Regions from separate parts of the Streptomyces longhuiensis genome, predicted to be linked through region 2. Evidence: riboswitches for the same ligand, from Rfam matches in the RefSeq annotation. Region 2 holds a riboswitch; each other region holds the start of a gene.
What was found. Region 2 has a riboswitch for cyclic di-AMP ahead of LGI35_RS32185 (M23 family metallopeptidase). Riboswitches for the same ligand answer to the same signal wherever they lie in the genome.

Region 1: it holds a riboswitch for cyclic di-AMP, as region 2 does, so the genes downstream of both, LGI35_RS09460 (C40 family peptidase) here and LGI35_RS32185 (M23 family metallopeptidase) in region 2, are expected to answer to the same signal.
Region 3: it holds a riboswitch for cyclic di-AMP, as region 2 does, so the genes downstream of both, LGI35_RS03425 (transglycosylase SLT domain-containing protein) here and LGI35_RS32185 (M23 family metallopeptidase) in region 2, are expected to answer to the same signal.

Annotation. Positions count from the first base shown of each region.
Region 1 covers NZ_CP085173.1:1,998,558-2,007,554, forward strand. The annotation lists gene LGI35_RS09445 (hypothetical protein) at 141-500, shown strand; gene LGI35_RS09450 (ATP-dependent Clp protease proteolytic subunit) at 780-1,415, shown strand; gene LGI35_RS09455 (hypothetical protein) at 1,423-1,731, shown strand; cyclic di-AMP (ydaO/yuaA leader) riboswitch at 2,086-2,263, shown strand; gene LGI35_RS09460 (C40 family peptidase) at 2,267-2,740, shown strand; gene LGI35_RS09465 (DUF6328 family protein) at 2,847-3,404, shown strand; gene LGI35_RS09470 (ATP-binding protein) at 3,459-3,893, opposite strand; gene LGI35_RS09475 (helix-turn-helix domain-containing protein) at 4,167-5,048, shown strand; gene LGI35_RS09480 (DUF397 domain-containing protein) at 5,058-5,294, shown strand; gene LGI35_RS09485 (8-amino-7-oxononanoate synthase) at 5,278-6,438, opposite strand; gene bioB (biotin synthase BioB) at 6,639-7,856, shown strand; gene LGI35_RS09495 (adenosylmethionine--8-amino-7-oxononanoate transaminase) at 7,849-8,997, shown strand, end outside.
Region 2 covers NZ_CP085173.1:6,996,189-7,005,771, forward strand. The annotation lists gene LGI35_RS32165 (CobW family GTP-binding protein) at 1-6, shown strand, start outside; gene LGI35_RS32170 (DNA gyrase/topoisomerase IV subunit A) at 3-2,459, opposite strand; gene LGI35_RS32175 (M16 family metallopeptidase) at 2,701-4,065, shown strand; gene LGI35_RS32180 (M16 family metallopeptidase) at 4,062-5,447, shown strand; cyclic di-AMP (ydaO/yuaA leader) riboswitch at 5,644-5,799, shown strand; gene LGI35_RS32185 (M23 family metallopeptidase) at 5,813-6,601, shown strand; gene LGI35_RS32190 (GntR family transcriptional regulator) at 6,866-7,552, shown strand; gene LGI35_RS32195 (HPr family phosphocarrier protein) at 7,769-8,050, opposite strand; gene LGI35_RS32200 (bifunctional acetate--CoA ligase family protein/GNAT family N-acetyltransferase) at 8,228-9,583, shown strand, end outside.
Region 3 covers NZ_CP085173.1:698,068-707,650, forward strand. The annotation lists gene LGI35_RS03415 (NAD(P)/FAD-dependent oxidoreductase) at 1-385, shown strand, start outside; gene LGI35_RS03420 (flavodoxin family protein) at 863-1,600, shown strand; cyclic di-AMP (ydaO/yuaA leader) riboswitch at 2,737-2,901, shown strand; gene LGI35_RS03425 (transglycosylase SLT domain-containing protein) at 2,904-3,644, shown strand; gene LGI35_RS03430 (glycoside hydrolase family 43 protein) at 3,882-5,360, shown strand; gene yicI (alpha-xylosidase) at 5,392-7,617, opposite strand; gene LGI35_RS03440 (glycoside hydrolase family 3 protein) at 7,614-9,583, opposite strand, start outside.

The sequences.
Region 1 (8,997 bases), 5.0 Mb from region 2:
TTCGAGCCGCCGGCGTTGTCAGTGGCTGCGCGTAGCGTCGACGCGTCAACTGTTCGTGCTGCATGGCTGCTTGCGCGGATCCGACGAGCCCCGCCCGGAACAGCGCCCGCGGCGGGGCCTCGCGCGCCTAGGCTCCGCGCATGGAACAGAGCGAGATCATCTTGCGCGCAATCGGCGTCCTGACCGAGACCCAGGAAATGGTGCGCAGGCTCAGCAAGGATGCCGAGCCCGACATCGAGACCGAGGACGCCCAGCTCGGGCGCCTGGTGACAGAGGTGTTCCCCTCCATCGAGATCCCGGCGGAATCGAGCGTGGAGGAGGCGGCGGAGGCCACCATCGCGGCACTGATGCCGGTGACGATCTCCCTGGTGGGCGCGTTCGCGTTCCTCTTCTCCGAGCTCGCCGAGGTGCACGACTCGGGCCGGACGGACATCAAGACCGCCGACCTCCTGCAACACCTCGCGCTGCGCCTGTCCAGGTCGGACGACGACGACCAGTAGCCACGACACAGGAGAACGAAGCAGGGGGTCGGCCGGCGCCTCGGGCGCGGGCCGGCCCCTTTTCGTGCCCTCGCGTCCCGAGCACCCCCTGCCGCGCTTCTCGCAGCCTGCCTCCCCTTTTTCGCGCGACTCGCCGCCTGATCCCTCTTTTCGCGCTCCTCGCAGCCCGATCCCTTCTTCTCGCGCTTCTCACGGCCCGATCCCTACCGGCGATCCGTACGTCCTGTACATTTTTTACAGAAGCAGCGACAGAGTTCCGCGCTCACGGAGGCATGTGCCATGAACCGACCTTCCGCCCGCTACGTCCTGCCCGAGTTCACCGAGCGCACCTCGGCCGGGCACCGCACCCTCGATCCGTACTCCAAGCTCCTGGAGGAGCGGATCGTCTTCCTGGGGACGCCGATCGACGACACCTCCGCGAACGATGTGATGGCGCAGTTCATGCACCTCGAGTACGCCGCGCCGGACCGGGACATCTCGCTGTACATCAATTCCCCCGGCGGCTCGTTCAGTGCGATGACGGCGATCTACGACACGATCCGGTTCGTCAGCTGCGAGGTCGAGACCGTGTGCCTCGGGCAGGCCGCCTCCGCCGCCGCCGTGCTCCTGGCGGCCGGGACGCCAGGCAAGCGGGCCATGCTGCCCGGCGCGCGCGTGGTGATCCATCAGCCGGGGCTGCCCGAGCCCGCGCAGGGCCAGCCGAGCGACCTGGAGATCCAGGCCCGCGAACTGGTGCGTATGCGCGCCCAGCTGGAGGAGCTGCTCGCGCGGCACACCGGGCAGAACCGGGAGCGCATCGCCGCCGACATCGAGCGGGACACGATCCTCCGGGCTCAGGACGCCGTGGAGTACGGGCTCGTGGACCGGGTCATCGGCAACCGCAAGACGTCCGGTTCGGCCCCCGGCGCCAGGTGAGCGGGCGATGCTGCCGCCCGAACTGCCCCCGCTGCCCGCACTGACGCGCGCCGAGTGCGAACTCCTCGACCGCTATCTGGAGGTGGTCGACCTGCTCGGCAGGATCAACCCGGCACGGAGCGACCACACGTATGGCGGACTGCGCGCCGCGCAAGCGCTCGTCGGCAGGGCGACGGCTCTCAGGGACGCCCTGACGCTCATGCATCAGCGGGGCGAGAGTGAGGTCCACGCGACGACGCTGGCTCGGGCTCTACGGGTCCTGGACGGAGAAAGGAGGGCACAACGGGTCACGGTTCCGCCTGAGTCGGTCAATTGACGGTGCGTTTCGAGACCCGAGCGATCGAGGCGAACTGTCCGGACCCGGCCCGAAACGGACCAGAAGAGGTACCCACATACGGAGTAGCCGGTACTAGCACTTGGGAACCGGAAAAGTTGCGCGGAGCGCCTACGCGAAGTCCGAGATTCCGCCTTCCGCTGCAGGTGCGGGCGTCGTCGGGACCCTCGCACCAGGCTGGAAAGGTGTGCTGTCCACCCGAACAGGCCAGTCGTGAGGACACTCACTCAACGCCGATTCGGCGCTGCGTTCGCGCCGTTCGTGCGTGAAGATCCCTTCCGACGACAAGCCCCCGCCACCGCGGCGGGGCGGTCCGTGCGGACGCCGAGTCCTGCCGCCGTACGGATGCCAGGTCGACAGGAGTGGATCGGCAGGAGTGGAGGACCCGAGCACGACGGGCCGCCGGAGCTGTTTTCCGGGCCGGCCCTTGGGGTGAAGCCGCACATCGCGGCCGGGCAACTTCGCCAGCCCGAATCCGACAGGTCATCCTTCACAGGCGGCTGACGAAGGGTTGCGCATGACTGCGCTCAATCGTGTCCCGTCGCTGCTCGCCCGTGCCGGAACCGCCTCGGCCCTCACGCTCGCCGTAGCGGGTGGCAGCCTGCTGGTCCCCGGAGCCGTGCCCGAAGCGGAAGCCGCGCCGCCGGCGACGAAAGCACTCCAGATCGCGGCCTCCAAGAAGGGAAGCCCCTACCGGTGGGGCGCCACAGGGCCGCGCACGTTCGACTGCTCGGGCCTGACGCTCTACTCGTTCAAGGCTGCGGGCAAGAAGCTGCCCCGCACCGCCGCCCAGCAGTACAACAAGACCCGTCATGTCTCCGCGTCCCATCGAAAACGCGGTGACCTGGTCTTCTTCCACTCGGGCCGCGGCGTCTACCACGTCGGTATCTACGCCGGGAAGGGAAAGATCTGGCACTCGCCGAAGACCGGTGACGTGGTGCGGCTCCAGAGGATCTGGACGAGGAGCGTCTGGTACGGGCGCGTGCGCTAGCGACGCCTGACGGGTCCCCGGGCGCCCTGGGGACCCGTCAGGCGCCACAGAGTGCTCACGCCCGCCCGTCCGCCTCGGAACCGCGTGATGGGGTACTCGTGGTCGTATGGACGAGGACCGAACGGCAGGCGACGAGGACGCCCCACGCGACCCGGGCCCGCCGAGCGACGGCCGGGACCGGCACGAGACGCCGCTGGAGCGCGCGGACCGGAATTTCGGCGAGCTGCTCCAAGAGCTCAGAGTCACCCAGACGGGCGTGCAGATCCTCTTCGCGTTCCTGCTGACGCTGGCGTTCACTCCTCGGTTCCCGTCGCTGGATGCCGTGCAGCGCGCGACCTACGTCGCGACGCTGCTGCTCGCGGTGCTCGCCGCCGCGCTGTTCACGGCGCCCGCGGCGCTGCACCGCGCGCTGTTCGGGCGTGGTGCCAAGCCGCAGATCGTGCAGATGTCCTCGCGGCTCGCCACGGCCGGCCTGAGCGTTCTGGTGCTCGCCCTGACCGGGTCCGTGCTGCTCGTCGTGGATGTCACGGCGGGGCGTGCGGCGGGGATCGCTGCGGGGGCGGGCACGTTCGCGGTCTGTGCGGGTCTGTGGGGTGTGCTGCCGCGTCTGGTGCGACGCTCGCTCACCCGGGCGCAGGAGGGGACGGACACTCCGTCCCCGTAACCGCCTGCACGCCCGCCGGCCTTCACACCTGCCGTCCCTCACGCCTGCCGGCCTTCACACCTGTTGGGCAGGAACCGTCCACGGCAGGGCGATCCATACGGTCTTGCCGCCTTCGGGGGTGGGCCTGACCGACAGGCTTCCGCCGCACTCGGCGGTCAGCCAGCGGATGATCACCATGCCGCGCCCGTTGTCCTGCTGGACGGCGGCCGGGAGCCGCTTCGGGTGGCGCGGGTGGCTGTCCGTGACCCCGATGCGCAGGTGTTCGTCGCGCTCCAGCTGCACGTCGACCTTGAAGACGGGCGACTGTCCGCGGGTGTGCATCACGGCGTTCGTGGCGAGTTCGGAGACGATGAGCCGGACCGTGTCCGCTGCTTCCGCGTCGCGCGGCATACCCCATTCGGCGAGTACGTCGCTGACATATGTGCGGGCCGAGGAGACCGAGGCGGGATCGCTCGGCAGAGTGACGGATGCTTCCTGGTGATCTGCCATGGCGACGTCGTCCCTTTTTTCGCCGGGGCCTGAATCCGACACATGGCGGATGACTCGAGGCGACCCCCGGACTGGTGCTTCGCGCCAGAGTGCCACTCCCGCCCGGCCAACGGAGCCGATCCCCCGAGATATGCATATATCTGTCGCTCGAAGCGGTGAACTCTGCGCCACTGGACCGCATTTGGGCGTACACCGCCGACTTCCTCTACCGTCGGCTCAGAACACCGATCCGCCGGGCCGGAAGGAGCCGGGCCGGAGGTCCGAGGAGACAGGATGAAACACGGTCCGGCGGTGCGCCGCCGCAGGCTCGGCGCGGAGCTGCGCGCGCTGCGTGCCCGTGCGGGGCTCACAAGTGGCGAGACAGCCCGGCTCGTCGGCTGGCACCAGTCGAAAGTGAGCCGTATCGAGACCGGGCGCAGCGGCGTGAAAGCGTCGGACGTGCGCCTCCTGCTCGACGCCTTCGAGGTCACGGACCCCGATGTACGCGATCTGCTGGTCGCGCTGGCGGGGTCGGGGGACGACGACGGCCGGCACTGGTGGCACGCCTACCGGGGTCTTCTGCCGCCCGCCTACCGGGACTTCATCAGCCTGGAGTCACAGGCGTGCCGGGTCAGGACGGTCGAGACGTCCGTCGTGCCGGGCCTCCTCCAGACACCCGACTACGCGCGTGCGGTGACCAGGGCCGCGCTCGGCGGGCTGCCGGACGGGCAGGTCGACGCCCTGGTCGAGGTGCGGATCGCCCGGCAGGACGTGCTGCGTTCGGCGTCCCCGCTCCGGCTCAGCGCGGTGCTCGACGAGGCGGTGCTGCGGCGGCCGGTGGGCGGTCCCCGGGTGATGGCGGAGCAGCTGCGTCATCTGGTCTCCGCGGCGAGACTTCCCCATGTGCGGCTTCAGGTATTGCCGTTCGCCGCAGGGGAGCATGTCGGACTGACCGGCCCTTTCGTTGTGTTCTCATTTCCGAACACTTCTGATCTGGACGTAGTAGTTCTCGACCAGTTGACGAGTAGCCTCTACCTCGAACGGAAAGAAGACCTCAAGGCGTACACGGACGCCTTCGACACCCTTCGTATCCACGCCCTTTCGCCCGGGGACTCGTTGGATTTCATCGCCGGGATCGCCGGAGCGCACCACCCTCCGGAAAGTGAACGCACGTAAGGAGGCACCATGTCAGCACTGCCTCGGTACGTACCACCCGCCGCGGTTCCCAGCACCTCTCTGCACGACGCGCCATGGCGGAGAAGCAGCCGAAGCACCGGAATGAACAACTGCGTCGAGACGGCTCCGCTGCGTCGCGGCCCTTCGGCCGGACTCCTCGCCGTGCGCGACTCCAAGCGCACGGCCGGACCCGCCCTGCTGTTCTCGCCCTCCGCGTGGGAGGGGTTCCTCAACTCCTTGCGGTGAACGCGGAGTCGGGAGCATTGCGGCTGATCACCCGTACGGCCTGGGCGATTTGATCGTCGGTCAGGTCGGCGCGGGCGGTCAGCCGCAGCCGTGAGATGCCGTCCGGAACCGACGGGGGACGGAAGCAGCCGACGGCGAGGCCGGCTTCGCGGCAGTCCGCCGCCCAGCGCACCGCCTCCTCGGGGGACGGCGCACGCACGGAGACGACGGCGGCGTCGGGCCGCACGGCCTGGAGGCCCTCGGCCGCCAGCAGTTCGTGCAGCGAGGACGCCACGGCGCGGGCCCTCTCGGCGCGCTCGGGTTCGCGGCGCAGCAGGCGCAGGGCCGCGAGGGCGGCGCCGGCCGCCGCGGGCGCGAGGCCCGTGTCGAAGATGAACGTCCGTGCGGTGTTGACCAGATGGTCGATCACCCGGGCCGGACCGAGGACGGCGCCGCCCTGGCTGCCGAACGACTTGGAGAGGGTGACGGTGACGACGGTGTCGTCTGCGCCCGAGAGCTGCGCCGCCTGTGGCGCGCCCCTGCCGCCGTCGCCGAGCACGCCCAGTCCGTGCGCGTCGTCGACGATCAGACCTGCCCCGAACTCCCTTGCCACTGAGGCGAGTTCGGCCAGTGGAGCCGCGTCGCCGTCCACCGAGAAGACGGAGTCCGAGACGACGACCGCCTGCCCCTGATGCGCGTCGAGCGCCTTGCGGACTGCGTCGGGGTCGGCGTGCGGGACGACCTGCGTCGCGCCGCGGGCGAGCCGGCAGCCGTCGATGAGGGAGGCGTGGTTGCTCGCGTCCGAGACGATCAGAGAGCCGTGCGGGGCGAGCGCGGTCACGGCGGCGAGATTGGCGGCGTAGCCGGACGACAGGACGAGCGCCGCCTCGAAGCCGCAGAACTCGGCCAGCTCGCGCTCGAGTTCGGTGTGCAGCTCCGTGGTGCCCGTGACGAGCCGCGAGCCGGTGGCGCCGCCGCCCCAGCGCAGCGCCGCGTCGGCCGCTCCCCCGGTGATCTCGGGGTGGCGCGTGAGGCCGAGGTAGTCGTTGCTCGCGAGATCGAGGAGGGGGTTCGACGACGGGCGGGGACGCAGCGTGCGGACGAGTCCGGCGCCGCGGCGCACGCGCTCCTGCTCGTCGATCCAGCCGAACGGCGATCCCGCCATGTGAGTCCCTCCGACGGCCGTGTCGCGACCGGTTCTCGAGTGGGGTGTGCTGTCCCGTGCCCGCTGCGTCTTTGTAGGCAGTGCACAGACACTAGCGGGACATCCAGCCACCCAGGGTGTGGCAATACCCACACGTCGAACCGGCAGAGTTGTCCGAAGCCTCCTTGGCCTGAGCAGGGGACGTAAGCCAGGATCGGGCCATGGACCTGCTGAACACGCTGGTGGACAAGGGGCTGCGGCGCGAGCTGCCGAGCCGCGAAGAAGCGCTCGCCGTTCTGGCGACTTCCGACGACGAACTGCTCGATGTGGTGGCCGCGGCCGGCAAGGTGCGGCGGCAGTGGTTCGGCCGGCGGGTGAAACTCAACTATCTGGTCAACCTCAAGTCGGGCCTGTGCCCCGAGGACTGCTCGTACTGCTCGCAGCGGCTCGGGTCCAAGGCGGAGATCCTCAAGTACACGTGGCTGAAGCCCGACGAGGCGTCGAAGGCCGCGGCCGCCGGTGTCGCGGGCGGCGCGAAGCGGGTCTGCCTGGTGGCGTCCGGGCGGGGCCCGACGGACCGCGACGTCGACCGTGTCTCGGAGACCATCGGCGCGATCAAGGAGCAGAACGAGGGCGTCGAGGTGTGCGCCTGCCTCGGTCTGCTCTCCGAGGGCCAGGCCGAGCGGCTGCGCGGCGCGGGCGCCGACGCGTACAACCACAACCTCAACACCTCCGAGGGCACGTACGGCGACATCACGACGACGCACACCTACGCGGACCGCGTCGACACGGTGCAGAAGGCCCACGCGGCCGGTCTGTCCGCCTGCTCCGGGCTCATCGCGGGCATGGGCGAGAGCGACGAGGACCTGGTCGACGTCGTCTACTCGCTGCGCGAACTCGACCCGGACTCGGTGCCGGTCAACTTCCTGATCCCCTTCGAGGGCACGCCCCTCGCCAAGGAGTGGAACCTGACCCCGCAGCGCTGCCTGCGGATCCTCGCGATGGTCCGCTTCGTCTGTCCCGACGTCGAGGTGCGGATCGCGGGCGGGCGCGAGGTGCACCTGCGCTCGATGCAGCCGCTGGCGCTCCACCTGGCCAACTCCATCTTCCTCGGCGACTACCTGACGAGTGAGGGCCAGGCGGGCAAGGCCGACCTGGACATGATCACGGACGCCGGTTTCGAGGTCGAGGGCACCGACCAGGTGACGCTGCCCGAGCACCGGGGCGGGCCGTGCGGTTCCGACGCGGAAGCGGCCTGCGGTTCCGGTTCGCATGCGGCGTGCGGTTCCGACGCGGGTTCGGCCTGCGGTTCCGGTGGGGGCTGCGGCTCCCACGAAGAAGCCGCGGAGTCACCCGTCGCCGAGGTCCCCGAGGCGCGCACGGACCTGGTCGCCGTACGCCGCCGGGGTGCCGGTACGGATCTCGCGCCCAATGCCTGAGCGGCCCGGGCCCGCGGAGACCGGACTGCCCGTGGCGGAGCTGCTCGACCTCGACCGGCGGCACGTCTGGCATCCGTACGGTCCGATGCCGGGGCGGCAGGAGCCGCTGGTCGTCGAGTCGGCGACCGGGGTACGGCTGCGACTCGCCGGCGAGGGCGGTGCGAGCGGTCAGGGTGCCGAGCTGGTCGACGGGATGTCGTCGTGGTGGTCGGCGATCCACGGCTACAACCATCCCCTGCTCAACGAGGCGGTGCGCGACCAGCTCGACCGGATGAGTCATGTCATGTTCGGCGGGCTCACGCACGAGCCCGCCGTCGGGCTGGCGAAGCGTCTTGTCGACATGTCGCCGGAGGGGCTGGAGCATGTGTTCCTCGCCGACTCGGGCTCCGTGTCCGTCGAGGTCGCGATCAAGATGTGCCTCCAGCACTGGCGTTCCCTCGGACGGCCGGAGAAGCGCCGTCTGCTGACGTGGCGCGGCGGCTATCACGGTGACACCTGGCAGCCGATGGCGGTCTGCGACCCCGAGGGCGGCATGCACGAGCTGTGGTCGGGGGCGCTGCCGAGGCACGTCTTCGCCGACGCCCCGCCCGTCGAGTACGAGCAGGCCTACGCGGATCATCTGCACGAGCTGATCGGGCGGCACGCCCATGAGCTGGCGGCCGTGATCGTCGAGCCCGTGGTGCAGGGCGCGGGCGGCATGCGGTTCCACTCCCCCGCGTATCTGCGAGTCCTGCGCGAGGCCTGCGACGCGCACGACGTGCTCCTCGTGTTCGACGAGATCGCCACGGGGTTCGGCCGGACCGGGGCGCTGTTCGCCGCGGAGCACGCGTCGGTGACGCCCGATGTGATGTGTGTCGGCAAGGCGCTGACCGGCGGCTACATGACGCTGGCGGCGACGCTGTGCACGGCGCGTGTGGCGGACGGGATCTCTCGGGGCGACGTGCCGGTGCTCGCGCACGGGCCCACGTTCATGGGGAACCCCCTCGCCGCCGCGGTGGCCTGCGCCTCGATCGACCTCCTGCTCGGGCAGGACTGGGCGACGGAGGTCAAACGGATCGAGTCGGGGCTGCGGGAGTCGCTCGGCGCCGCCTCGGAGCTGCCCGGGGTGCGCGATGTACGCGTGCTCGGCGCGATCGGTGTC
Region 2 (9,583 bases):
CTCTAGACCGGCCCGGCCACCACCGAGACCGTCTTCGCGAGGGAGACGCCCGAGCCGTCGCGGCGCGGGTCGACCTCGGGCAGCTCGGCCGGGGTGCCGTTCTTCTGCGCCGCGCGGGCCGGTGTCGGGCCCGCCCAGCCCAGGCTCAGGCAGTCCTCGCCCTTCAGGAAGCGCTGGCAGCGCACGCCGCCCGTGGCCCGGCCCTTGCGCGGGTACTGGTCGAACGGGGTGAGCTTCGCCGTCGTCTGGACGGAGTCGTCGAGCGTGCCGCGCGACCCCGCCACCGTGAAGACGATCGCGTCCACCGCCGGATCGACGGCGGTGAACGAGATCACCTTGGCGCCGTCGGCCAGCTTGATGCCCGCCATACCGCCCGCGGCCCGGCCCTGCGGACGTACCTGCGAGGCCTGGTAGCGGAGCAACTGCGCGTCGTCCGTGATGAAGACCAGGTCCTCCTCGCCGGTGCGCAGCTCCACGGCACCGACGATGCGGTCACCGTCCTTGAGGCCGATGACCTCCAACTCGTCCTTGTTCGTCGGGTAGTCGGGCACGACGCGCTTGACCACGCCCTGCTCGGTGCCGATCGCCAGGCCGGGGGACGACTCGTCGAGGGTGGTCAGGCAGACCACCTTCTCGTCCGCCTCCAGCGACGACAGGAACTCCGTGACGGGCGCGCCTCCGGAGAGGTTCGGCGCCGAGGCCGTCTCCGGAAGCTGCGGCAGGTCGATGACGTTGAGCCGCAACAGGCGGCCCGTGGACGTGATCGCGCCGATCTCGCCGCGCGCCGTCGCCGGGACCGCGGAGACGATCACATCGTGCTTGGTGCGCCGGGCGTCCTCGTCGTCCCCGAACGGGTCGGCGGTCGCCGTGCGCGCCAGGAGGCCCGTGGACGACAGGAGTACGCGGCACGGGTCGTCGGCGACCTGGAGCGGCACCGCGGTGACCGCCGTGCCCGCCGACTCCAGGAGCACGGTGCGGCGCTCGGTGCCGAACTTCTTCGCGACCGCTGCCAGTTCGGCCGAAACGAGCTTGCGCAGCTCGGCGTCGGAGTCGAGGATCCCGGTCAGCTCGTCGATCTCGCCGTTGAGCCGGTCGCGCTCCGTCTCCAGCTCGATGCGGTCGAACCTGGTGAGGCGGCGCAGCGGCGTGTCCAGGATGTACTGCGTCTGGATCTCGCTCAGCGAGAAGCGCTCCATCAGGCGCTCCTTCGCCTGCGCGGAGTTGTCGCTGGAGCGGATGAGGCGGATGACCTCGTCGATGTCCACCAGCGCGACGAGGAGGCCCTCGACCAGATGCAGCCGGTCCTGCTTCTTCGTGCGGCGGAACTCGCTGCGGCGGCGCACGACCTCGAAGCGGTGGTCGAGATAGACCTCCAGGAGCTCCTTGAGGCCGAGCGTCAGGGGCTGGCCGTCGACCAGCGCCACGTTGTTGATGCCGAAGGACTCCTCCATCGGCGTCAGCTTGTAGAGCTGCTCCAGGACGGCCTCCGGCACGAAGCCGTTCTTGATCTCGATGACCAGGCGCAGGCCGTGCTGGCGGTCGGTGAGGTCCTTGACGTCCGCGATGCCCTGGAGCTTCTTCGAGCCGACCAGGTCCTTGATCTTCGCGATGACCTTCTCGGGGCCCACCGCGAAGGGCAGTTCGGTGACGACGAGGCCCTTGCGGCGCGCCGTCACGTCCTCCACGGAGACCGTGGCGCGGATCTTGAAGGTGCCGCGGCCCGACTCGTAGGCGTCCTTGATGCCGGACAGGCCGACGATCCGGCCGCCGGTCGGCAGGTCGGGTCCCGGGACGAACTTCATGAGCGTCTCGAGGTCGGCGCCCGGGTGCCTGATCAGGTGGCGGGCGGCGGCGATGACCTCGCCGAGATTGTGCGGCGGCATGTTCGTCGCCATGCCGACGGCGATGCCGGACGCGCCGTTGACCAGGAGGTTCGGGTAGGCGGCCGGCAGGACTGCGGGCTCCTGCTCCTGGCCGTCGTAGTTCGGCCCGAAGTCGACCGTGTTCTCGTCGATCGACTCCGTCATCAGCGACGTCGCGGGGGCCATCCGGCACTCGGTGTACCGCATGGCGGCCGGCGGGTCGTCGTTCCCCAGGGAGCCGAAGTTCCCGTGGCCGTCGACCAGGGGGAGGCGCATCGAGAAGGGCTGGGCGAGCCGCACCAGGGCGTCGTAGATCGACGCGTCTCCGTGCGGGTGCAACTTACCCATGACCTCGCCGACGACCCGGGCGCACTTCACATAGCCGCGGTCGGGGCGCAGGCCCATCTCGTTCATCTGGTAGACGATGCGCCGGTGGACGGGCTTCATGCCGTCACGGGCGTCCGGCAGGGCCCGGGAGTAGATCACCGAGTAGGCGTACTCGAGGAAGGAGCCCTGCATTTCGTCGACAACGTCAATGTCGAGGATCCGCTCCTCGAAGTCGTCGGGAGGCGGGGTCTTCGTGCTGCGGCGGGCCATCGCTGCTGCGGCTCCTTCACAGATGCTGCCGGGGCATGTACGAGAATCTGACGCGCACCATTGTGGACCGCCCCACTGACAACGCCGACCGCGACCCGTCCGTACGGCGTTCGGTGCTCGCTCTCGGCGTACCCAGTGCGGGAACTTCGCCAGGCGTCAGAACGCTTGCATACAGTGGCAGAACTGGCAGCACATCTGCAGTTTCCGCGATAGTTCCGCGATCGAAGGGACGTACATGCCCATGGGTCACACGGCCACCGCCGAGGCCGGCTCCGGCGGCCTGACAGCGACCGAGCACCGCCTCGACAACGGGCTGCGCGTGGTGCTCTCCGAGGACCACCTCACCCCGGTCGCAGCCGTCTGCCTCTGGTACGACGTCGGCTCGCGCCACGAGGTCAAGGGCCGCACGGGCCTGGCTCACCTCTTCGAGCACCTGATGTTCCAGGGCTCGAAGCAGGTCCACGGGAACGGGCACTTCGAGCTGGTGCAGGGCGCCGGCGGCTCGCTGAACGGGACGACGAGTTTCGAGCGCACCAACTACTTCGAGACCATGCCGACCCACCAGCTGGAGCTCGCGCTCTGGCTGGAGGCCGACCGGATGGGCTCCCTCCTCGCCGCGCTCGACGAGGAGTCGATGGAGAACCAGCGCGACGTCGTCAAGAACGAGCGCCGCCAGCGCTACGACAACGTTCCGTACGGGACCGCGTTCGAGAAGCTGACCGCCCTCGTGTACCCGGAGGGCCACCCGTACCACCACACGCCCATCGGCTCCATGGCCGACCTGGACGCGGCCACCCTGGAGGACGCGCGGAACTTCTTCCGTACGTACTACGCCCCGAACAACGCCGTCCTCTCGGTCGTCGGGGACATCGACCCCGAGCAGACGCTGGCCTGGGTCGAGAAGTACTTCGGCTCCATCCCGCGCCACGACGGCAAGCAGCCCCCGCGCGACGGCGCCCTGCCCGACCGGATCGGCGAGGGCGTGCGCGAGGTCGTCGAGGAGGAGGTCCCGGCCCGCGCGCTGATGGCCGCCTACCGGCTGCCGCAGGACGGCTCGCGCGCGTGCGACGCGGCCGACCTGGCCCTGACGGTCCTCGGCGGCGGCGAGTCGTCCCGGATCTACAACCGTCTCGTCCGCCGCGACCAGACCGCCGTCGCCGCCGGGTTCGGTCTCCTGAGGCTCGCGGGGGCGCCCTCCGTGGGGTGGCTGGACGTGAAGACGTCCGGCGACGTCGAGGTCCCGGTGATCGAGGAGGCCGTCGACGAGGAGCTCGCGCGGTTCGCCGCCGACGGTCCCACTCCGGAGGAAATGGAGCGCGCGCAGGCCCAGTTGGAGCGCGAGTGGCTCGACCGGCTCGGCACGGTCTCGGGCCGCGCCGACGAACTGTGCAGGTTCGCCGTCCTGTTCGGCGACCCGCAGCTCGCCCTGACCGCCGTCCAGCGCGTCCTCGACATCACCGCCGAGGAGGTCCAGGAGGTGGCCCAGGCCCATCTGCGCCCCGACAACCGCGCGGTGCTCGTCTACGAGCCCACGGCCCCCGAAGAGGCCGACGAGACCGCCGCAGCGACCACGGACGAGACCGCAGACGAGGAGGCCGGCAAGTGACCGAGCTCGCGACCATGGACTTCCACCCGCAGCCCCAGGCCGGCACGGCGCGGCCGTGGGCGTTCCCCGCGCCCGAGCGCGGCACCCTCGACAACGGCCTGACGGTGCTGCGCTGCCACCGCCCGGGCCAGCAGGTCGTCGCCATCGAGATCAACCTCGAAGCTCCCCTGGAGGCCGAGCCCGCCGGGCTCGACGGCGTCGCCACCATCATGGCGAGGGCCTTCTCCGAGGGCACCGACAAGCTCGCCGCCGAGGAGTTCGCCGCCGAGCTGGAGCGCTGCGGCGCCACCCTCGACGCGCACGCCGACCACCCCGGCGTACGGGTCTCCCTGGAGGTCCCCGTCTCCCGACTGCCGAAGGCGCTCGGCCTGCTCGCCGACGCCCTCAGGGCACCCGCCTTCGCGGACAGCGAGATCGAACGTCTCGTGCGCAACCGGCTCGACGAGATCCCGCACGAGACGGCGAACCCCGGCCGCCGCGCCGCCAAGGAGCTCTCGAAGCAGCTCTTCCCGGCCACCGCGCGCATGTCCCGCCCGCGCCAGGGCTCCGAGGAGACCGTCGCGGCCATCGACGCGGCGGCCGTACGCGCCTTCTACGACCGGCACGTGCGCCCGGCCACGGCCACCGCGGTCGTGGTGGGCGACCTCGCGGGCCTCGACCTCGACGCGCTGCTCGCGGACACGCTGGGCGCCTGGACGGGGAACACGGCCGAGCCGCGCCCCGTACCGCCCGTGACGGCCGACGACACCGGCCGGGTCGTCATCGTCGACCGGCCGGGCGCGGTGCAGACGCAGATCCTGATCGGTCGCGTCGGCGCCGACAAGCACGACCGGGTGTGGCCGGCGCAGGTGCTCGGCACGTACTGCCTGGGCGGCACCCTCACCTCCCGCCTGGACCGCGTCCTGCGAGAGGAGAAGGGATACACCTACGGCGTACGGGCGTTCGGCCAGGTGTTGCGCTCGGCGCCGGACGGGACGGGCGCCGCGATGCTCGCCATCAGCGGCTCCGTGGACACGCCGAACACGGGTCCGGCGCTGGACGACCTCTGGAAGGTGCTGCGCACGCTCGCCGCCGAGGGCCTCACCGACGCCGAACGGGACGTGGCCGTACAGAACTTGGTGGGCGTCGCCCCGCTCAAGTTCGAGACCGCCGCGGCCGTCGCGGGGACGCTCGCCGACCAGGTCGAGCAGCACCTGCCGGACGACTTCCAGGCGCAGATGTACCGGCGGCTCGCCGCGACGGGCACCGTGGAGGCCACCGCGGCCGTCGTGAGCGCCTTCCCGATGGACCGTCTGGTGACGGTGCTCGTCGGTGACGCCGCGCAGATCGAGGAGCCCGTCAGGGCGCTCGGTATCGGAGAGGTGACCGTCGTCACGGGCTGACCGTGACCGGTGTGCAACGAGGGGCCCCGGTGGGCGAGATGACCACCGGGGCCCCTTTATGTCCGAATTGAACCAGTGGTTGCCTGTCTGCCCTGTGGCATGCGCTACAAAAGCCCGGTTCCGTTTGTTGATTGAAAGATGCCCCGCTTAGCGTCGGTCCGGCTGTCCGCCAGATGTACGCCGCGCCCGCGGCGCCGGACAGTCATCGCCGAGTCCCCCAAGGCGCGAGCCGGGGGAGCCGGGGACCCACCGTCCCTGGGGTGAATCGGACGCCCTTCCCCGAAGGGGGTCCGTAGGAGACCTTCCTGCTCCGAACCCGTCAGCTAACCCGGTAGGCGAGAAGGAAGGAAAGGATCAGCCACTCCATGGCGTTCACCCGTGCCACCGGGAAGCACCGTCGCCCGAGCCGTCTCACGCGTACCACCGCGCAGGTCGCCGGCGTCGCCGCGCTCACCACGACCGGTGTCATCGGAGGCCTCGCCGCCCCCGCCCTCGCCGCTGACGACGCGTCTCTCGAGCAGACCGGCCTGACCAAGGCCATCTCCATCGGTGACTCCCTCGCGGAGCAGATCGACGCGCAGGCCGCCGCCCAGCAGCAGGCCGCCGACAAGGCCGCCGCGAAGAAGAAGGCCGAGGCCGCGGCCAAGAAGAAGGCCGAGGAGGACCGGCGTGAGGCCGCCGCCAAGGCCAAGGCCGAGCGCGAGGCCAAGGAGCGCGCCGCCCGTGCGGCCGAGCGCAAGCGCCTGAACGCCTTCGTCATGCCCGTCACCGGCTCGTACGTGTCGACCGCGTACAAGGCCAGCAGCGGCCTGTGGTCCTCCGGCAGCCACACCGGCATCGACTTCCACGCCGCCAGCGGCACCTCGGTCCACGCCGTGGGCGCGGGCACGGTCGTGGAGGCCGGCTGGGGCGGCGCCTACGGCAACAACATCGTCATCAAGATGAACGACGGCACGTACACGCAGTACGGCCACCTGTCGTCCATCGGCGTCTCCGTCGGCCAGACGGTCACCCCGGGCCAGCAGATAGGCCTCTCCGGGGCGACCGGCAACGTCACGGGCCCGCACCTCCACTTCGAGGCGCGCACGAGCCCCGAGTACGGCTCGGACATCGACCCCGTCGCGTACCTGCGCGCGCACGGCGTCAACGTCTGACCCTCGCCGCGTACTCGCGACAACACATCGAAAGCCCCGGCTCGCCGAGCCGGGGCTTTCGGCGTCACCGGCCGCGCTCGTCACCGGACCGGCTCGTTCGTTCCCGGCGGCGCTGTCCAAAAAATATCCATGGATTACGGCCTGCCGTCGGAAATTCGCGCCCGCTGGAATAGAGTCGCTGGGCAAGCGCGCTGAACGGATTGCAATCGCGCTGTAGAGCGACTGTCTACCGCGTTTCGCGGGGATTAAGGCGGAGGTCGGTTCATGCGCATTCCGGCGCACTCGGTATGCACGGCGATCCGCGACGACATCGTCTCCGGTGTCTACGAGCGCGGCGGCAGACTCACCGAGGAGGTCCTCGCCCGCCGCTACGGCGTCTCCCGCGTGCCCGTGCGCGAGGCGCTGCGCACCCTGGAGGCCGAGGGCTTCGTCGTCACTCGCCGGCACGCGGGCGCGTGCGTCGCCGAACCCACCACGCAGGAGGCGGCGGACCAGCTGGAGATCCGGATGCTCCTCGAACCGCTCGCCGCGGCCCGCGCCGCGCAGCGCCGCACCGAGGCGCACCTGAAGGTGCTGCGGGGCCTGGTCAGGCTGGGCCAGGAGCGCTCCAGGCGAGGTCGGAGCGAGGATCTGCGCTCGCTCGGCGGCTGGTTCCACGAGACGCTGGCGCAGGCGTCCGCCAGCCCGGGGCTGATCACGATGCTCACGCAGCTCCGCCACAAGATCGCGTGGATGTACACCGTCGAGCAGCCCGAGCACCCCGCCGACTCCTGGGCCGAGCACGGGGTGATCGTGGACGCCGTGGCGCGCGGTGACGTGGAGCGCGCGCGGGCGCTCACGGCGCAGCACACGGAGCGCGCAATGGCCGCTCACCGCCTGCGCGCCCCTCGTACGGGTGGCCGTGTGAGGACTTCGCAACATCCCGTCAACACGGCGGGGCTCCAGCATTAACAGAGGCGCCGTATACAAAGAGGGCGGCCCATTTGGAGGGGCTCTATTTCCGCTGCCCCGAAATTACGGGGACAGGTTCGTGGAAAGCAAAAGGGTCTGCTCGGAAAATCCGAACAGACCCTTTATGTGGCGCGATCTCCTGCGAGCGGTAAACGGCGCCCAAGAATCCAGAGACCCGGCACGGGTCAGCATTGAGCGACCCCGCACCGGCCCGTACTAGACGGTCTCGGGAAGCTCCTCGAGCCCCTCGGCGACCAGCTTGGCCAGACGGTCGAGCGCGATGTCCGCACCCTCGGCGTCGGAGGACAGGACGATCTCCTCGCCGCCGCCGGCACCCAGGCCGAGCACCGCGAGCATGGAGGCGGCGTTGACGGGGGTGCCGTCGATCTTGGCGATCGTCACGGGGACGCCGGCAGCCGTGGCCGCGCGGACGAAGATGGAGGCGGGGCGGGCGTGAAGGCCCTCGGCCCAGCCGACGTTGACGCGGCGCTCAGCCATGTGATGCTGCCCTTCAGGATTCTCACGGTTGTCTAGACCAGTCTCCCACATCGGTGGACGTGCCCGATGTGGGTCCTACGTGCCGTCCGCACACGCCCGTCGGCCCTCATAGCGTGCCTTCGGCCCGCTCGCGCCGCGACCCGTACGACTGTCACCGCCGAGCCGTACGCTTGCCCCATGCAGACCCCGTCGGACCGGCACGCATACCCCGCCCACTGGGAAGCAGACGTGGTGCTGCGCGACGGCGGCACCGCGCGCATCAGGCCCATCACCACCGACGACGCCGAGCGGCTCACGAACTTCTACGAGCAGGTCTCCGACGAGTCGAAGTACTACCGCTTCTTCGCGCCGTACCCGCGCCTGTCCGCCAAGGACGTCCACCGCTTCACCCATCACGACTACGTGGACCGGGTGGGCCTCGCGGCCACCGTGGGCGGCGAGTTCATCGCGACCGTCCGCTACGACCGCATCAACGCCCAGGGAATGCCCGCCTCCGCCCCCGCCGACGAGGCCGAGGTCGCCTTCCTCGTGCAGGACGCCCACCAGGGCAGAGGCGTCGCGTCCGCGCTCCTGGAGCACATCGCCGCCGTCGCCCGCGAGCGGGAGATCCGCCGCTTCGCCGCCGAGGTCCTGCCCGCCAACACCAAGATGATCAAGGTGTTCACGGACGCCGGATACACCCAGAAGCGCCACTTCGAGGACGGCGTCGTCCGCCTGGAGTTCGACCTCGAACCCACCGAGGCCTCGCTCGCCGTGCAGCGCGCCCGCGAGCAGCGCGCCGAGGCGCGCTCGGTGCACCGGCTCCTCGCTCCCGGATCCGTCGCCGTCATCGGCGTGGGCCGCACGCCCGGGGGAGTGGGCCGCAGCGTCCTCGACAACCTCCGCGACGCCGGCTTCACCGGCCGTCTCCACGCCGTGAACAGGGCGTTCCCCGACGACCTGCGCGACCTGGACGGGGTCCCCGCCCACCGCTCCGTCCACGGCATCGACTCCGCCGAGCCCGTCGACCTCGCCGTCGTCGCCGTCCCCGCGCGGTACGTCCCCGAAGTCGTCGCCGAGTGCGGGGAGCGCGGCGTGCAGGGGATCGTCGTGGTCTCCGCCGGATACGCCGAGACCGGCAGCGAGGGCCGCGCCCGCCAGCGCGAACTGGTGCGCCAGGCCCGCTCGTACGGCATGCGCCTCATCGGGCCGAACGCCTTCGGCCTCATCAACACCTCGCCCGAGGTGCGGCTCAACGCGTCGCTCGCGCCCGAGATGCCGCGCGCCGGCCGCATGGGCCTGTTCGCCCAGTCCGGGGCCATCGGCATCGCACTGCTCGCCCGCCTCCAGCGGCGCGGCGGCGGCGTGACCGGAGTGACGGGTGTGTCGACGTTCGTCTCCGCCGGCAACCGCGCGGACGTGTCCGGGAACGACGTACTCCAGTACTGGTACGACGACCCCGACACGGACGTCGCCCTGATGTACCTCGAATCCATCGGAAACCCGCGCAAGTTCACCCGCCTCGCCCGCCGCACGGCGGCCGCGAAGCCCCTC
Region 3 (9,583 bases), 6.3 Mb from region 2:
CCTCGCCGGCTTTCCCGCCCTCACGGCGTCGCTCCGCGGTGCGGCCGCGACCGACGTACGTGGCGCTGGACCGCTGCGGCAGCGCGCACGGCGCAGAGTCGCCGGCCGTGTCCTGCTCGTCGGCGACGCCGCGGGCTACCTGGATGCCCTCACCGGCGAGGGCATCGCTCTCGGCCTTGCGACCGCTCGGGCGGCCGTCCGTTGCCTGGCCGCCGGACGACCGCTGGAGTACGAGCGCGCCTGGACGCGGCTGACCCGGCGCCATCGGCTGCTGACCGGCGCCCTCCTGGCCGCGGGCCGCCGTCCCGGCACCGCCCGCCTCATCGTCCCGGTGGCATCCCGGATGCCACCGGTGTTCTCCGCGGCGGTTCACGCGTTGGAGTAGGAGAGCATCTGATCGATGTTCCCAGGCGGCTCTGCCCGTTTCATCCGCTTCGATTCGCCAGGTGGGTGTGGATTCTCCGGCGAGTGCGCACCGCCACCCACCTCGCCACCGGGCCTGCGGCGGGGAACCCCTGCGGAAGCGCGGGATCGCCACAGAGCTTGGCAGGAACGCTCTCCGAAATCTGGGGACCAGGGGCCAAGGGCCAGGGGCCAGGGGCCAGGGGCCAGGGGCCATACGAGCGTGGGGCCATGCGAGCGTGCCATTCATCCGGCCATGCTCGAGGACCTCGCCGTGGGCACCCCGCGATCCGAACCAGCAGGCCACGCAGCGTCCACTCGGGATCAGCCGACCGCATGTGCAGACGACCAGGGCCATTCGGAGGCCCTGGTGTGGTGGCTGCCGTCGGCCGGGCTCCGCGCTGGGCAGAGTGGACATGTCACCGGGCAGCAGGTGGCGACAGGACTCTGGGAGGACCGCATGACCGCTTCGTCACCCGCCACCGACGCGCCTCCGGCCCGGTACGACGACCTGCGGGCGATGGTGATCAACTGCACCCTCAAACGCTCGCCGGAGACGAGCAACACCCAGGGCCTGATCGACCGCAGCACCGCGATCATGGAAGCCCAGGGCGTCCACGTCGACGTGATCCGGGCCGTCGACCACGACATCGCCACGGGCGTGTGGCCCGACATGACGGAGCACGGCTGGGAGACCGACGCCTGGCCGGACCTCTACCGGCAGGTCATGGCCGCCGACATCCTCGTGCTGGCCGGCCCGATCTGGCTGGGCGACAACGGCTCCGTGACGAAGCAGGTCATCGAACGTCTCTACGCCTGTTCCAGCCTCCTCAACGACGCAGGACAGTACGCCTACTACGGCCGCGTCGGCGGCTGCCTGATCACCGGCAACGAGGACGGCGTCAAACACTGTGCGATGAACGTCCTCTACAGCCTGCAACACCTGGGATACACCATCCCTCCCCAGGCCGACGCCGGATGGATCGGTGAGGCCGGCCCCGGCCCCTCCTACCTCGACCCGGGCTCCGGCGGCCCCGAGAACGACTTCACCAACCGCAACACCACGTTCATGACCTGGAACCTGCTGCACCTGGCCCGGGCATTGAAGGATCTCGGTGGCATCCCCGCCTACGGCAACCAGCGCACCGCCTGGGACGCCGGCTGCCGCCACGACTACGAGAACCCGGAGCACCGGTAACGCCACCCGTAGGGAAGCGGGCCACCTCGCCCCGGCGTCGGTCAGATGCCGTGCACGCATCGAGCGCCCGCACACCCCGGCACCAGCCGCCCGCCTCCCGCCTCCCGCCTCCCGCCAGCCCACCGCTCATCGGCACCCGAGGAAGCGGCCCGTCCCACGGCCCACCACGACGCGGCGCTTCCTGCCTCAAGACAGGAACGCGCCGCCCCCATAAGCCCGTTCGCGCTCGTGTGCAGAACGCCTTCGCCCGGATGAAGGTCTGATACATCCCGCGCGCCTGACGAATCACCGTCATGTTCCGTGCGCCCGAGTAGCTCCCTCTGTTACTGCGCTTCTTCGCGGCGGGCCTTCGGCTCGCGAGTCGGCAGAGGATTTCAGCAGGCTCCTCCGGATCCGGGCCGAGGACTTCACTGACATACGAGTAGCGATCGGAAACTGACTTCCCATCACACTCAGGCCTCTCCTGAGCTCACGCAAATCCTGCGCCGGCAAGATCTTCGGGTGCAAAGCCGGATCCCTCACCTGCCCACCCCAGGCACCCCGCGCGCCCGGCAGGTCGGGGCAGGAAGTGCACTCCGACGACGGAGCCCGCCGGCCTCACCTCAGTCGATCCTCAGTCGCCCCTCAGCCGAACCGCGCAAGGCCACGTCCAGGCACCACCCCGATCGAGGCCCGCCCATGAAGTGCGGCGGGGGCGACCCTCGGGTCGCACAACCGGGTCGGCACTGGTGCCGATATGTCCCTTTAGGCAGGAAAAGCGGCGTGGCGCTATGTCCATCTTTGCGACTAAAAATGCCTTTTAACATTATTGGCGCCCCATAGGCAGTTAAGCGTGCATCGAGCGTCATTCATGCGAAATATTGCGCTCTGATAGGTGATCGGGCTGCATTCCAACCCGCACCCCCTTCAGTGAACCGTGTCACACGAACGGACGCCGGCCCCGAGCTCTGCTGATGCCCTGCTTCCCTTCTGCGCGAAGAGGATTGGGCTTTTCGATCAAAGAGGGCGGCGGGTTCCGATCGCCGCACACAGGGCTCTCACATTTCGCGATCGCAATTCCGGTCTTGTTCCTTCCGCGCCTTCTCGCCTAATGTCACCGTCAATCCGGATGGAACGCCGAATCCTGCCGCTGTCCGGAATCCCTCCCACCCACACGGATACGCACGGCAGGAGCGGGGGACCCAGGTAAGCCGCCGATCCGGTTTCCGGAACGGCTCGGGGTGAAGTCGCACACATTGTGCGACCGGACATCTCCCGTCCGAACCCGACAGCTCACCTCGCAGGCGACGGAGAGGAATTCGTCATGCCCTCAAAGGGAAAGCACCGCCGCATCAAGTCCATCTCGCTCACCCGAGGGCTCGCCGCCGCGGGCACGGGCGCGGCCGTGCTCGCTCTCCCGGTGCTCGGCGCGACCACCGCCAGCGCGGCGCAGGCCGCCCCGGCCGCGAAGAGCGCCGCGGCCCCCGCGACGTACGTCGTCACCGCGGGCGACACCCTCAGCAAGATCGCCCGAGAGCACTCTCTGAGCGGCGGCTGGAAGAAGCTGTACCAGGACAACCGAGCCACCATCGGTGACAACCCGGGGCTGATCTACCCCGGTGCCAAGCTCACGCTCGGCAAGAAGAGCCCCGCCAAGCCCGCGGACACCAGGGCGTACGCCGAGCGGGCCGACCGCTCCGAGGTCCGGACCACTCTCGCCGCTGCCCCGGCGAAGAAGTCCTACACCAACGACCTCGACGGCTGGATCAAGGAGTCGCTCGACATCATGGCCCAGCACAAGATTCCCGGCACCTACGAGGGCATCCACCGCAACATCATGCGCGAGTCCTCCGGCAACCCGCTGGCCATCAACAACTGGGACTCCAACGCTGTCGCGGGAACCCCGTCCAAGGGACTCCTGCAGGTCATCGACCCCACGTTCATCGCCTACCACGTGCCCGGCACCTCGATGAACAGCTACGACCCGGTCGCCAACATCACCGCCGCATGCAACTACGCGGCCGACAAGTACGGCTCGATCGACAACGTGAACGGCGCGTACTGACAGTCGGTTCGGGCTCCCTCCCGCTCAGCACGGAGGACCCCTCGGTTCACTCCGCCTGAGCGGAAGCCCAGCAATGCCGGTTGAAGCGCATCGATGATGTGTGGCCCTGAAGTCCCGTAAGCACGAAGGGACTTCAGGGCCACTTTTGTGTCCTGTCCAACCCCTTGCGCGCCATCACCCCCGTGCATATCCTCCCGGCGAGTCGAAGCGCTTCGACGCCACGGAGAGAGAGACAGCATGGCAGACCCACACCCGGTCATCCCCGGGTTCCACCCGGACCCCAGCGTCTGCCGCGTCGGCGACGACTACTACCTGGCGTGCTCGAGCTTCGAGTACGTGCCCGGGGTGCCGCTCTTCCACAGCCGCGATCTGGTGCACTGGCGGCAGATCGGCAACGTCCTCGACCGGCCCGGCCAGCTGCGGCTGCCCTGGGACACACCCTCCTCGGCCGGGATCTACGCGCCGACGCTGCGCCACCACGACGGCCGCTTCTGGCTGATCACCACCAATGTGAGCGAGGGCGGCGGCAACCTGCTCGTCTCCGCCACCGACCCGGCGGGCCCCTGGTCGGACCCGGTCCCCCTGCCCGGTGTCCCCGGCATCGACCCGGATCTCGCCTGGGACGAGGACGGCGTGTGCTGGGTCACGGTCGCCGGGATCTCCCAGGTCCGTATCGACCCGTACACCGGCGAGACGTTCGGCGAACCGCGCCCTCTGTGGTCCGGCACGCCGGGCGCCAAGGCCCCGGAGGCGCCGCACCTGTACCACGTGGGCGACCATTGGTACCTGCTGATCGCCGAGGGCGGCACCGAGCGCGGGCATGCCGTCTCCGTGGCCCGCGGCCCCGCGCCCACCGGCCCCTTCGAACCGTGCCCGGCCAATCCTGTCCTGACCCACCGCAGCACCGACGAATCCGTCCAGAACACCGGCCACGCCGATCTGGTGCAAGCGCCCGACGGCACGTGGTGGATGGTGTTCCTCGGGGTGCGGCCGCGCGGCGGCACCCCTGGCTGGCACGTGCTCGGCCGCGAGACCTTCCTCGCGCCGGTCACCTGGGAGGACGGCTGGCCGGTCGTCGGACCGCCGGTGACGGCCGGGCCCGCCTCCGTCTCCGCCGAACCCTTCACGGACGACTTCGACGACGCCGATCTGCGGCCCTCCTGGATCTCGCTCCGCCACCGGTCCCCCCGGCACTGCACGACGAAGGAACGGCCGGGCCGGCTGACGCTCCACGCCCTCGGGGGCGGCCCCGACGCCGCCGACGTCACCTTCGTCGGCCACCGGCAGCAGCACCTGTCCTGCCGCGTCCGCGCCCACCTCGACCCGGCGGACGGCACCGGCGGCCTTGCGGTCCGGCTCGACGAACGGCATCACTACGAGATCGAGGCCGACGCCGCCGAGGTACGGGTGATCGCCCGCGTCGGACCGCTGCGCACCGTGGTGGCCTCCACGCCCCGGGCGACGGCCGGCGGGCCGCTCGTGATCGGCGTCGACGTGACCCCCACCCACACCCCACTCGACGCACGCACCGGCCCCGACACGCTCGCCTTCGGCGTCGAGGATCCGCACGGCACCTTCACCGCACTCGCGACCCTCGACGGCCGCTATCTGTCGACCGAGGTGGCCGGCGGGTTCACCGGTCGCGTCATCGGCCTGTACGCCGCGACCGGCACCGCCCACTTCGACTGGTTTCGCTACGAGCCGCTCGCCATCTGAACCCGACCGCTGACCCAGACCACCGATCGCCCTACAACTCCCTTATCTCGTAGGGAAGTTCTGTTCCCGCCACCCCCACGGTGACCGCCCCGTCGGCGGCGTCCCGGCGCACCCGGTACTCGGCGGCGGGGCTCCCGTCGTGGTCCGGCACCGTCACGGTCACGTCTCGCGCGCCCGGCGCGACGAGCAGGGTGACGCCGTCGGTCCAGTCGCCGTCGGGACGCAGGTCGTCCGCGCCGAGCGGGACGACCGCGCCGGGACGGACGAACAGCGGCAGGCTGTCGAAGCCGTGGGTCTCGCGCAGCCAGCGCCCGCCCTCGACCCGCTCCCCCGTCAGCAGCCGCGTCCACGTGCCCTCGGGCAGATAGAACTCGACATCGCCGTCCGCCGAGAACACCGGCGCGACCAGCAGGTCGGAGCCGAGCATGTACTGGCGGTCCAGGACCCGGCACGTGGGGTCGTCCGGGAAGTCGAGGAGCATCGGGCGCATCACGGGGACGCCGGTGCGGTGCGCCTCGACCGCCGCCCCGTACAGGTACGGCATGAGGCGGTGCTTGAGGCGCGTGAACTGTCGTGCCACGTCCACCGCTTCCTCGCCGAATGCCCACGGCACGCGGTACGAGACGTTGCCGTGCAGGCGGCTGTGCGAGGAGAGCAGGCCGAAGGCGAGCCAGCGCTTGAAGACGGCCGGGTCGGGGGTGCCCTCGAAGCCGCCGATGTCGTGCGACCAGAAGCCGAAGCCCGACAGGGACAGGGAGAGGCCGCCGCGCAGCGACTCCGCCATCGCCGTGAACGAGGCGAAGCAGTCACCGCCCCAGTGCACCGGGAACTGCTGGCCGCCGGCCGTCGCCGAGCGGGCGAAGACGACCGCCTCTCCGCTGCCGCGCTCCTTCTCCAACAGCTCGAAGACGGTGCGGTTGTAGAGGTGTGCGTAGTAGTTGTGCATGCGCTCGGGGTCGGAGCCGTCGTGCCAGACGACGTCGGTCGGAACGCGCTCTCCGAAGTCCGTCTTGAAGCTGTCGACGCCCATGTCGAGCAGGCCGCGCAGCTTGCCCGCGTACCAGTCGCGCGCGCCGGGGTCGGTGAAGTCGACGAGTGCCATGCCGGGCTGCCACAGGTCCCACTGCCAGACGTCGCCGTTCGGCTTGCGGACCAGGTGGCCCAATGCCAGTCCCTCGTCGAAGAGCGGGGACTTCTGGGCGATGTACGGGTTGATCCACATGCTGATGCGCAGGCCGCGCTCCTTGAGGCGGCTCAGCATGCCGACCGGGTCGGGGAAGACGTCCGGGTCCCAGGTGAAGTCGGACCACTGGTACTCGCGCATCCAGAAGCAGTCGAAGTGGAAGACGGTGAGCGGGATGTCGCGCTCGGCCATGCCGTCGACGAACGACGTGACCGTCTCCTCGTCGTACTCGGTGCAGAACGAGGTGGTGAGCCACAGGCCGAACGACCAGGCCGGCGGGAGGGCGGGGCGGCCGGTGAGGGCGGTGTAGCGGCGCAGCACGTCTTTCGGGGTCGGGCCCGCGACGACGTAGAACTCGATCGACTGGTCCTCGACGCTGAACTGGAGCTGGCCGACGGACTCCGTGCCGATCTCGTAGCCGACCTTCCCGGGGTGGTTGACGAGGACGCCGTAGCCGCGGGATGAGAGGTGGAACGGGACGTTCTTGTATGCCTGTTCGCTGCTGGTGCCGCCGTCGGCCTGCCAGATGTCCACCGTCTGGCCGTTCTTGACGAACGGGGTGAAGCGTTCGCCGAGGCCGTAGATGTGCTCTCCGACGCCGAGCGCGAGCTGGGCGACCATGTGGTGGGCGCCGTCGGGGGTGGTGGCGAAGGCGGTGCCCTTACGTCCAACAGCGGTCATTTGGCGTCCTGTTGAGGAGTCGAGGAACTCCAGTCCCCACTCCCCTGCCGTGTCCAGGCGGACGGTGAGCGGGCCCGTGCTCAGCTCGGTGACCGTGCCCTCGCGGGTCACCTGTGCGCCGGCGCCCCCTTCGGAGGGCAGCAGCTCGAAGTCGGGGCCCCGGTGCCGCTTGCCCGCGTGGTGGGTGAAGCGGACGCCGATGACGCCCTCGGCCGGGGCGAAGCAGTCGATGGTGATCAGAGGCTGGTTGAGGGTGTCGCCGCGGTCGCGGACGTGCCGGACGGCGGCGTACGCGGTGAACCGGTCGTCGGCGGCCAGGATCTGGCGGACCTCGGTGGCGTACGCGGCGTGGACCCCGTCGCGCATCAGCCAGAAACCGTCGGTGAACTTCATGCGGTGGTCCCCCGTGGGATGAAGGTGAGCCGGGCCAGACGGACCTCGCCGCCGAGCCGCACGCGCAGGTCACGTACTCCGCCGGCGGTGAAATCGGCGCCCAGCGTGACGTAGTTGTACGGGCCGCCGGTTGCCGGGACGGTGACCGTTTCGCCGTCCTCGATCTCGACGGTGCCGGCGCCCGCGACCGTCAGGCGCACGGCGCGGACTCCGTCGGTGCCCAGGTCGCAGGCGTTGTAGAGGAGTTCGGCGTCGGGCCCGGTCGCGGTGACGGCGTCGCCGGACGTCTTCGTGCGGTCGACGATCGCCGTGCCGCGCTGTTCGTCGTACGACACGGCGTCCAGGCCGTCGACGAGGACACGCCGGGGCGCGGGCTCGTCGCCGTCGAGGGTCAGGTGCGTGGTGAGGCGGATGTCCTCGCTGGAGGCGCCGACGTGCAGCTCGTACGTGCCCGAGGTGACGCTCCAGCGACCGCGGGCGACGTTCCAGTGGCCGAGGTCGGCGACGGGCACGGAGAACGTGACGCGCTCGGACGCCCCCGGCGCCAGGGCGATGCGACGGTGCGCGAGGAGCTGGCGGCGCGGGCGCGGCACGGGCATGTCGAGCGGGCGGACGTACAGCTGCGGGACTTCGTCTGCCAGGGTGGTGCCTACGTTGGTGACGGTGAAGGTGCACTCCAGCGTGTCGGTGCCGCGGTGTGCGAAGAGGCCGTCGTAGGTGAACGAGGCATAGGACAGGCCGTGTCCGAAGGGGTACAGCGGCGTGCCCTCGAAGTAGAGGTAGGTCTGGCGGGAGCCGATGACGTCGTAGTCGAGCAGGTCGGGCAGGTCGCTGTCGGCGGCGTACCAGGTCTGCGGGAGGCGTCCGGCGGGGCTGACGTCGCCCGCGAGGACCCGGGCGAGGGCGCGGCCCGCGGCCTGTCCCCCATGGGCGGTCCAGAGGAGGGCGGGGAGTTCGGTGTCCGCGTCGGGCACGGCGTAGGGGTAGGCGCCGACCAGGGCCAGGGCGGTGTTCGGGTTGGCGGCGCGGGCCGCTCGCCACAGCCGGTCCTGGTGGGCGGGGAGCGCGAGGGTGGTGCGGTCCTCGGTCTCGCGGCCGTTGATGTGCGGGTCGTTGCCCGCGACGACGATCACCACGTCGGCGTCGGCGGCTGCCCGTGCCACGGCGTCCGCGCCGCGCTCCACGTATTCCACCTCGAAGGCCGTGCCCTGCTCGGCCACCTTCACGCCGTCCGCTGCGACAGCGACGTACCGGCCCGTGCCCGTGTGCCTCAGGAGGTGAGCGTCTTCGTGCCGTTCCAGGGTGTACGTCTCCTGGACGACCCAGCCGCCGGGCTGTTCGGCGGATGCCCGCACGAAGCCGTCCTCGGCGACGGAAAGGTAGCGGCCGTCGGGTGCGCGCAGGGTGAGGACGTCGTTCCCCCAGTCGACGAGGGCGAGTTCGGTGCCCGAATCGGTGGCGGTGGTGAGCGGCGGGAGGTCGGTGCGGCCGGCGAGCAGGGCGGGGTCGAGGGCGCCCTCGGCACCGCGCGCGCTCACGTCGGCGTCACTCTCGGGCACGTACAGCCATCCGGCGTCGCACCGCAGACGCACCCGGTCCACGCCCTCCGTGAAGGTGACGTGCTCGGTGCCGAACCGCTCACGGAGACCGTCGAGGGGGGTGGAGCGGTGAATGAGGGTGCCGCTGTACCAGTCCGTCTTGCACTCGTCGGCGAGCAGGCCGACCAGGGCGATGTGGGCGGTGTCGGGCAGCGGCAGCAGATCGTCGTTCTTGAGCAGCACGACCGCCTGCTCGGCGGCCTCCTGCGCGAGGGCGCGGTGTTCGTCCGTGTCGAAGGCTCCGGCGCCGTCGAAGGGGTCGCGGTCCTCGAACTCGCCCAGGCGTAGCCGCACATCGAGCTGTCTGCGCACGGCGGTGTCGATGTCCGACTCGGAGATCAGGCCCTGGTCGAGGGCGCGGCGGATCC